DNA from 3 places in the Eubacterium limosum genome. Region 1 is predicted to be linked to each of the others. Evidence: predicted binding sites of a transcription regulator. Region 1 holds the regulator's gene; each other region holds the start of a gene.
The links. The regulator HrcA, encoded in region 1, represses chaperone genes, less so after heat shock. The targets are predictions, from matches to a motif close to TGTTAGCACTCNNNNNNNNNGAGTGCTAACA.

Region 1 (3,286 bases):
AGCCGCGGCAATAAGCGCCCCAATGCCTACAAATTTTTTCATATGTTCACTCCTTTGACTCTTTCTACTTTATTATATAGAATATATTGTAACATAAAGACTTAAATTTGTCCCGGTGACAATTTGTTTTTTCAGCATATTTTATAAAAAGGAGCGTTTTAATGGAAAATGTCGGAATTTATGTGCATGTCCCCTTCTGCCGGCAGAAGTGCCGCTACTGTGATTTTCCCTCATGGGCGGGTCTTGGTGAGGCGGAGACTGGGCGTTATTTTGAGGCGGTCTGCCTTGAGATAAAGGCCTTCGCGGCTGAGCAGGGAAGAGTGCCCGCGGGCACGGTTTATTTTGGCGGGGGCACGCCCTCTTATGTGGCAGCCGATTATATCGGACGGGTCATGGACTGTATCCGGGAGTGCTTTGAGCTGCCTGAAGAGGCCATTGAGGCGACCATTGAGGCGAACCCCGGAACCCTGACCGATGCGAAATGCCGGGCTTACCGAAACATGGGCCTTAACCGTGTGAGTATGGGCCTCCAGACCACAAGCGACAGGGGGCTGAAGGCTCTGGGCCGTATCCACACCTACGCGGATTTTAAGACGTCTCTGGATCTGCTGGGAAGCGCGGGATTTGAGAATATCTCAGCGGATTTGATGTTTGGCCTGCCGGGGCAGACCCTGGAGGATGTACGGCAGGATATTGACCGTCTCACTGCCCTTGCTTCCATTAAGCATATTTCCTGCTACAGTCTGAAAATCGAGGAGGGAACAGCCTTTGACACGCTGTACCGCCAGGGGAAACTGCTGCTGCCGGACGAGGCGCTGGAAAGGCAGATGCAGCACACTATCATTGACGGTCTGGCTGAGAACGGCTTTGAGCAGTATGAGATATCGAACTTTGCGAGGAAAGGCTGGGAAAGCCGTCACAACAGCCTGTACTGGGTGATGAAGCCCTATGTGGGCTTTGGACTGGGGGCAGCCTCCTATTATAAGGAAGAGCGCCGAACCAATGTGATGGATATGGAAGACTACTGCGCTCTGGTCACGCAGGGAAAAGCCCCGGTGCTCGAGACGCACATTTTGGACGCCCAGGAGAAAAAGGGCGACTTTATGTTCCTGGGACTGCGGCGCATGTGCGGGGTGGATGATGCGGATTACCGGGAGCTGTTTGGCAGTAGTTTTTTTGAGGATTTTGAGGAAATCGAAAACCTTGTGAAGGCGGGACTTCTCACGCGTGAGGATCAGGTTATCCGGCTTACCCCAAAGGGGCAGGACCTGGCGAATCAGGTGTTTGTAGCTTTTGTTTAGGACGGGTCTGCTGCGGTGGAATACGCTGTGGACGGTCTTGCTTAAATAATGTTTAAATCTTAAAAACTTGACATTTATCTTATAGAAATCTATTGACAAAGTAAGACCCCGGTGGTATATTATAGTCAAGATATTAGCACTCACATGTAACGAGTGCTAATAAAGAGGTGAATAAAATGGACTTGAAAGAGAGAAAGAAGAAGATATTGGAGGTAATCATTAAGGATTACATCAATACCGCCGAACCGGTAGGGTCCCGGACCTTGTCAAAGCGTTATAACCTTGGCATCAGCCCTGCGACCATCCGGAACGAAATGGCTGATCTCGAAGACCTGGGCTTTTTAATGCAGCCGCACACCTCATCTGGAAGAATTCCGACTCAGCTGGCATACCGCTATTATGTCGATGAGATCATGCAAATCCAAAAATTAGCTAAGGTTGTGAGAAATGACATCCATAATGGGTATCTAAAAATAACAAGGGAGCTGGATAACACCATGAACCACACGGCAAAGGTGCTGTCCCAGCTGACCAACTACACCTCTGTGGTGCTGTCGCCGCGGGTTTCCTGCTTTAACTGCAAGCACGTACAGATTGTTCCTTTAATAAAGGAACGTGTTTTACTCATTGTGGTCACCTATGAAGGGATGGCAAAGAACATTGAAATGACCCTTTCGCAGGAAATTGACACCACTTTGGCCCTGAAACTGAGTAATGTCTTAAACAGTTTCCTCAAAAATATTTCCTTCCAGGAAATTAACATGGAGCTAGTCGATCAGATTCAGGAATTGTCTCCGGATGAAAGCAATTTACTCCGGGAAATTCTTCCGGTATTAAGGGATACTTTGATGGAAGAGGCTTCAGACATCCATTCCATGGGTCTGACGAATCTTTTCAATTATCCTGAATTCAGTGATGTGGAAAAAATCCGTCACCTGGTCAATGTGATCGAGGAGAAACCGCTGCTGGCGGGTATTCTGTCAAGTGATGACACCAGTCAGGTGATTAACATCAGCATCGGGGATGAAAATGATAATGAGAACCTGAAGGAATTCAGTATTATTACAACAACCTACGAGCTGGAAGGAAAGACCGTAGGCGCTTTTGGGGTCATAGGACCAACGAGGATGAATTATGATAATGTTTCCTCGGTTCTTGATTATATAAGAAATGAACTGAACACAAACTTAACAAAATTATTAATGAAATAGGTGGTTAAATGGCTAAGGAAGAAAAGATGGAACAAAACGTAGACGAAACCGTTAAGGAAGAAGCTACAGAGGAACAGACAACAGAAGAACAGACAGCTGAGGAAGCTGTAGAGGATGTTGAAAAATCGGTAAATGAAGCGGCCAAGGCAGAGGAAGCAGCGATGGAGCGTCTTATGCGCCTTCAGGCGGATTTTGAAAACTATAAAAAAAGAACGCAGAAGGAAAAGACCGACATTTACCAGTTTGCTCTTGAAGGCTTTGTCACAAAGCTTTTACCAGTGCTTGACAACCTGGACCGCGCCGAAGCGGCAGCCGATGATGACAATACGGACAAATACCGCGAGGGTGTTCAGATGGTTTTCAAGCAGTTAATTGGTGTTCTGAACGAGGAGGGTCTGCAGGAAATTGACTGTGTGGGCACCGCCTTTGATCCGAACTTCCACCACGGTGTTGCCGTTGGAGAAGATCCTGAAAAAGATGATCAGGTTGTTCTGGAGGTTTTCCAGAAGGGCTACACTTTTAAGGACAAGGTCATAAGACCCGCAATGGTTAAGGTTAATCAGAAGTAAAAAAACGCATGGCGTCGGCGTTTTGGAAACGACGCAAAGTCCGGCCATCCGGTCGGCAATTAAATCTGGAAAACAAACTTTCGAATCAATAGGAGGACATATATTATGGGTAAAGAAAAAATTATTGGTATTGACTTAGGTACTACAAACTCTTGCGTAGCTGTTTTGGAAGGTGGCGAACCGGTTGTTATCCCAAATGCAGAAG
Region 2 (3,286 bases), 610 kb from region 1:
GAAGTGGGCGTCGGCCAGTTTTTCATGCTGAGAGCCTGGGATAAGGACCCGCTGCTGTCACGGCCTATCTCTGTCCATAATTACGAAAACGGCGTGCTCACCTTCCTGTATCAGGTCGTGGGCAAGGGTACCCAGCTTTTATTAAAACTGGAAAAAGGCGACACCGTGCAGTTACAGGGCCCTTATGGCAAGGGCTTCCCGGATGTGGACGCCGATCTGGTGGTGGTGGGCGGCGGTATTGGCATCGCGCCCCTGTACTATGCGTGCCGCGACTTCAAGAAAAAACACCCGGACCGCAGCCTGCGCGTTTACCTGGGCTACCGCGATACGGCCTATTGTGTGGAGGCCTTTGACGCAGTGGCCGATGAAGTGACTGTGGATATCGGCGGCATCATCACCCACCAAGTAGAAGCCCGTTCCGGCGAGGTATTCTTTACCTGCGGCCCGGAAATCATGATGAAGAGCCTGTGTGACGTCGTCCCGGCCGAAAACCCGGTTTACGTGTCGCTGGAGGCGCATATGGCCTGCGGCATCGGCGCCTGTCTGGGCTGCACCTGCAAGACCAGTGAAGGCAATAAGAAGGTCTGTAAGGACGGGCCGGTATTTACCAGAGAGGTGGCAGCCCTATGAGTAAAGCGTTAGAAACGAAATTTAACGATATTGTCTTTAAAAACCCCGTTCTCACCGCGTCGGGCACCTTTGGCTTCGGGCGTGAGTTTGAGGAATACTATGATCTGGCAGCGCTGGGCGGCCTGTGCACCAAGGGGCTGACCCTTGAACCGCGTCCGGGAAATACGGGGATGCGTTTGTGGGAGACACCGGCAGGCATTATCAACAGCATTGGACTTGAAAACCCTGGTGTGGACGCCTTTATCGAAAATGAGTGGCCTCACCTCAAGGAGATCGACACCGTCACCGTGGTCAACGTGGGCGGTAAGGATGAAGCCTCCTACCTGGAAGCCATTGAGCGGGTCAACGCCATCAATGCCCAGCTGGTTGAGCTGAACATTTCATGTCCCAATGTCAAGGCTGGCGGTATGGCCTACGGCATCAAGGCAGAAATGGCGGCAGATATCACCCGTAAGGTGGTGGCTGTCTCCAAGGCGCCAGTCATGGTCAAGCTGTCACCGAATGTTGAAAACATCGCAGAGATCGCTCTGGCCTGTGAGGAATCCGGCGCCTGCGGTATCTCGCTCATCAACACCATCCAGGCCATGGCCGTTGATTACAAAAAGAAGAAAATCGTGTTTGACAACACCTACGCCGGTCTGTCCGGCCCGGCGGTCAAACCCATCGCACTGCGCATGACCCATCAGGTCTGCAAGGCGGTGGACGTGCCGGTGATGGCCATGGGCGGCATCAGCACCTGGGAAGACGCCCTTGAGTTTATCATGGTCGGCGCGGCCTGTGTGCAGGTGGGAACCATGAACTTCATCGACCCTAAGGCACCGGTTAGGATCATTGAAGGCTTAGAAGCCTACTGCCAGGCCGAGGACCTGGTAAACATCGATGAGGTGCGCGGTATTTTATTATAAATAAAAGCTGAAAACACCTCCTGAATATCCCGAAAACTCAGTAGTCAGAGTTTTCAGGATTTCGGGAGGTGTTTTTTTAGGCCAGAAAACAAAAACCGCGCTCAGGGGAGTGAGCGCGGTTTTATGGTTACGGGGGAGTAATAAAATGAATATCGGAATGATCCGATAAGGGGTAATCTATGATTTATTCAATCGCAATGTATTTTTTCTGTTCTACTTGCTTGGTTTCGTTTTTCGGGAATTCCAGATGGAGAATACCATCCTTATAACCGGCTTTGATGTCGTCTTCCTTTACGTTGTCACCAACGTAGAAGCTTCTTGAACACTGACCGGTGTAGCGTTCCTGATGGACCAGGTTGCCTTTTTCACCCTTTTCTTCCTTTGTGTCATCTCTGGAAGCGGTAATGGTCAGGTAGCCATTTTCAAGGTCAGCTTTGATATTTTCCTTGCCAAAGCCCGGCAGGTCCATATCCAGGATGTACTTGCCATCCTTTTCCTGAATATCTGTTTTCATGAGAGCAGGTGAATCTGCTTTTTTAAAAAACGGATCATTAAACATATCATCAAACAAATTAAAACCGAAACGATCTCTAGGCATCAACAACATAAGGCATTCCTCCTTTTTTGTTTTAGTTTTCATGATTTATGAAGTGATAAACCTTTATAACCATTGAGTTCGGTTCCTTTTTCAAGGGACTTCGCTTAATTTTGTTTACGTGTATATTATAGGTCAGATTGTTAGCACTGTCAAGAGGTGAGTGCTAAAATTTAGAAAGATTTAAGTTTGCAAATTGACCGAAATCCCGAAAAAATATTTTAGTAAAAGCTTTTAAAAAAAGATTCGCGATATAAAAAAATTGTATATTTAACTTTATCGGTATATAATAAAAGGTAATACCGGAATCGAAAGACAAAAAGTCTGGGAGGAAAGAGTGAGAAAGTACATCAATCAGATATGGAGTATCAGCCTGGCCCTGTGTCTTGTTTTCTGCCTGACAGCCTCTCGGGTACAGGCAGAAGAAAAGAAGGTCATCCGGGTTGCCTTTCCTGAGCAGGCGGGGTTTTCATCCACCAATGCTGCGGGAAACCATTCGGGCTATACCTATGAGTTTTTAGAAGAAATTGCAAAATATACGGACTGGGAGTATGAGTTCATCACCGGAGACGGCAGCGATGAGAGCCTATTGAAAATGATGGAGGATCTGAAAAACGGCGAGATTGATATTATGGGCGGCATGGTATCCACGCCGGAACTGGCCGAGGATTATGATTTTCCAGAATATAACTGCGGCTACAGCTACTCCACTTTGTCGGTGTTAAAGGATAATGAGGATATCAACGCAACCAACTATTCAACTTTTAATAATATAAAGGTGGGGGCACGCAAGACCGCAGCCCGAAGAATACAGGCCTTAAATGAATTTTGTAAGGCCAATGGGATTACCCTGGAAATCATCGAATATGATAACAGTGATGATGCACTGCACAATGCTTTGAAATCGGGTGAGGTGGACGCTCTGCTGGGGCCGGACGTCGCCATGGGTGACGATGAGCGTATTGTTGCGCGGTTTGACGGGCGGCCCTATTATTTTGCGGTCACCAAGGGCAATACCGAGGTGGTCAGCGGTATCAACTCCGCCACGGCGATCATCAATGAGCAAAACCCCAACTACGCCACCGAGCTTTACATGAAATATTTTAACAAGAATAACCAGCAGGTTACCCTGGAGAGCTTTATCAAGGCCAACCCC
Region 3 (3,286 bases), 840 kb from region 1:
CGGTGGTTAAGAACATAGCGCAGATGCTGGCTGCATTCTGGATCGCTGTACGGGTTACCTTGGTCGGGTCGATGATGCCAGCTTCGATCATGTTGACGAATTCGCCTGTAGCGGCATTGAAGCCAACGCCAGCGTCTTTGTTACGCAGTTCATTGACGATAACAGAGCCTTCAAGACCAGCGTTTTCAGCAATCTGACGAACTGGTTCTTCAATAGCACGGCGGATGATTGTCGCACCGATTTTTTCGTCGCCTTCCAGTGTTTCAATTAAAGCGTCTACCTTGTCTAAGGTTTCGATGAATGCAGATCCACCACCAGGTACCATACCTTCTTCAACACCAGCTCTTGTCGCGTTTAATGCGTCCTCGATGCGGTATTTGCGTTCTTTCAGTTCTACTTCGGTAGCAGCGCCAACCTGAATTACAGCTACACCGCCAGCCAGTTTAGCCAGACGTTCCTGTAATTTTTCTTTGTCGTAATCAGATGTGGTTTCAGGGATCTGAGCCTTGATCTGAGCAACTCTTTCTTCAACAACCGCACGGTCGCCCTGGCCGTCAACAACAATGGTATTGTCCTTGTCAACCTTAACCTGACGCGCGCGTCCTAACATAGACATGTCGGCATTTTTCAGTTCCAGGCCAACTTCTTCTGAGATTACCTGACCGCCTGTTAAAGCAGCGATATCCTGTAACATGGCTTTTCTTCTGTCACCGAAGCCAGGAGCTTTAACAGCGACACAATTGAAGGTTCCTCTTAATTTGTTCAGTACTAAGGTTGTTAAAGCTTCGCCTTCAACATCTTCAGCAATGATTAAGAGCTTAGCACCCTGCTGTACAATCTGTTCCAGCACTGGGAGTAATTCCTGGATATTTGTGATTTTCTTGTCTGTAATTAAGATATACGGGTTGTCTAATTCTGCAACCATTTTTTCAGTATCGGTTACCATGTAACCAGATAAGTATCCTCTGTCAAACTGCATACCTTCTGTAAATTCCAGTTCAGTACCCATGCCCTTGCCTTCTTCAACCGTGATAACACCATCGTCACCGACTTTAGTCATGGCTTCTGCAATTAAATCACCGATTTCGGTATCAGCGGCAGAAATAGAGGCAACCTGAGCTTTTGCTTCTCTGGTTTCTACTGGTTTGCTGTTGGCTTTCAGTTCATCAACAACAACTTCCACAGCCTTTTCGATCCCTTTTTTCAGAACCATCGGATTCGCGCCAGCTACAACGTTTCTGTTACCTTCTCTTACGATAGCCTGAGCTAATAAGGTAGCGGTAGTAGTACCATCACCAGCTACATCGTTTGTTTTGGTAGCAACTTCTTTAACCAGCTGAGCGCCCATGTTTTCAAAAGCGTCTTCCAGTTCAATTTCTTTAGCAATGGTAACACCATCGTTTGTAATGGTTGGAGCACCGTAGCTCTTTGCTAAGATAACGTTTCTTCCTTTTGGTCCTAAGGTTACTTTGACAGCGTCTGCCAATTTATCTACGCCAGCAATCAGTGATTCTCTGGCGTCTGCACTGAATTTAATATCTTTTGCCATTTTAATCTTCCTCCTGAAAATTTATAATCTATTAAATGTAGTTTTCTGAATTATCCAACAATTGCTAAGATGTCAGACTGTTTCAAAATCAAGAATTCTTCTTCACCGACTTTTACTTCAGAGCCAGCGTATTTAGAATAGATAACTTCATCGCCTTCCTTTACATCCAGCGGCACTTTTTTGCCATCAACGATTTCACCGGAGCCTACAGCGACAACGGTTCCCTGCTGTGGTTTTTCCTGTGCAGAACCTGGTAACACAATACCGCTAGAAGTCGTTACTTCTTCTTCTTTAACTTTGATTACAACCTTGTCTCCCAATGGTTTTAAACTCATTTTTGATTCCTCCATTTTTAATGATTTATAATTTTTATTATTTTCTTCTTGTTAGCACTCATTACCTCCGAGTGCTAACATTATATTAAACCATTCTCTCAAAATTTGCAAGACCTTTTTAATAAATTTAATGACTTTTTTCAGGATTACTTAATGTTTTTTGGAAATGTCCTCTCAAAAGAGCTTTCAGACAATTCTGATAATTTTTCTGGATCAGTATTATTACAACCACATCATCTGATTATAAGTCTGCTAAAAAACAACTCTACTTTAATTTTTTCATATTTTAAATCTGTATCTTTATCTTTATCTTAATAAGTTCGGCAAAAATCATCCAAGAAATACCATTAGAGCTAGCATAATCTTGTTCTCCATTATCCATGAAACCCCAGACTACACCATGGCCGCCTGAAGACCACCAGTTTTATTCCCAGATCGCTCCTGCCATAAACATGGAAAAGCTGCTCTCAATCGGTATTGATTGAAAGTAGCTAGTCAATAATAAAAAAGGTATACGTCAAAACAACGTATACCGCTACATATTCTGGTTTATTGCGTTTTAAGATCCAACCCCCACTAAAAACTGCTCACCAGCAACATAATATTAAGCGCTGTAACCAGCAGTCCGACAATCAGCAGGATTGTAAAGTCAATTTTGCCATTGGCAAATTTTCCCATGATTTTCCGGGAGGTAGTCAGATAAATTTGCAGGAAAATTGTGATGGGCAGCTGTATGGACAAAAGCATCTGGCTGTAGACCAGCCCCATAAAAGGGTCGGTAATAAAGAAGATAATGACCAGCGATGCCAGAAAGATGCCAATGATCCCCAGCTGACTGTGACGGTCATGAATATCGTAGGGCTCCTTGAACATCCCCGCAACAATGGTACCACCCGCCATTCCAGCGGTGACGGATGAGCTGATTCCTGCCAGCAAAAGGGCGAAAGCAAAGAGGAGCGACGCGCCCGAACCTACCAGCGGCTTGAGCATATCCGCAGCCTGCGAGAGCTCTGTGACCTGAAACCCCGCTTTATAAAAGGTGGCTGCCGCCATCAAGATCATGGCGCTGTTGATCGCCCATCCGATAATCATGGAAACCAGCGTATCTGTAAACTCAAATTTCAGCTGATTTTTAATGACGGATTCTTCCTTCGTGTTCCACTGGCGGCTCTGGATAATTTCAGAGTGAAGGAAAAGGTTGTGTGGCATTACCACCGCGCCCAGCACACTCATGATGACCAGCATGGAACCCGGCGGCGTTGAGGGCTTAACCCAGGAAACAGCAGCAGCGCCCCAGTCGACATGGACCATCAGTATCTCGATTAAGAAAGAAACACCGATCAATGACACAAACCCGATGATCCAGCGTTCCAGTTTTTTATAGGAGTTGCTTAAAAGCAAA

Region 2: a site for HrcA is predicted at 2,272-2,302, ahead of B2M23_RS05795 (Hsp20/alpha crystallin family protein). Genes of this name have one in related genera too.
Region 3: a site for HrcA is predicted at 1,934-1,964, ahead of groES (co-chaperone GroES). Genes of this name have one in related genera too.

The regions. Positions count from the first base shown of each region.
Region 1 is NZ_CP019962.1:1,869,167-1,872,452, forward strand. It holds gene B2M23_RS08645 (tyrosine-protein phosphatase) at 1-42, opposite strand, end outside; gene hemW (radical SAM family heme chaperone HemW) at 162-1,301, shown strand; gene hrcA (heat-inducible transcriptional repressor HrcA) at 1,478-2,512, shown strand; gene grpE (nucleotide exchange factor GrpE) at 2,521-3,081, shown strand; gene dnaK (molecular chaperone DnaK) at 3,187-3,286, shown strand, end outside.
Region 2 is NZ_CP019962.1:1,254,672-1,257,957, forward strand. It holds gene B2M23_RS05785 (dihydroorotate dehydrogenase electron transfer subunit) at 1-630, shown strand, start outside; gene B2M23_RS05790 (dihydroorotate dehydrogenase) at 627-1,535, shown strand; gene B2M23_RS05795 (Hsp20/alpha crystallin family protein) at 1,720-2,142, opposite strand; gene B2M23_RS05800 (GGDEF domain-containing protein) at 2,468-3,286, shown strand, end outside.
Region 3 is NZ_CP019962.1:2,707,786-2,711,071, reverse strand. It holds gene groL (chaperonin GroEL) at 1-1,549, opposite strand, end outside; gene groES (co-chaperone GroES) at 1,600-1,884, opposite strand; gene B2M23_RS12745 (Nramp family divalent metal transporter) at 2,461-3,286, opposite strand, start outside.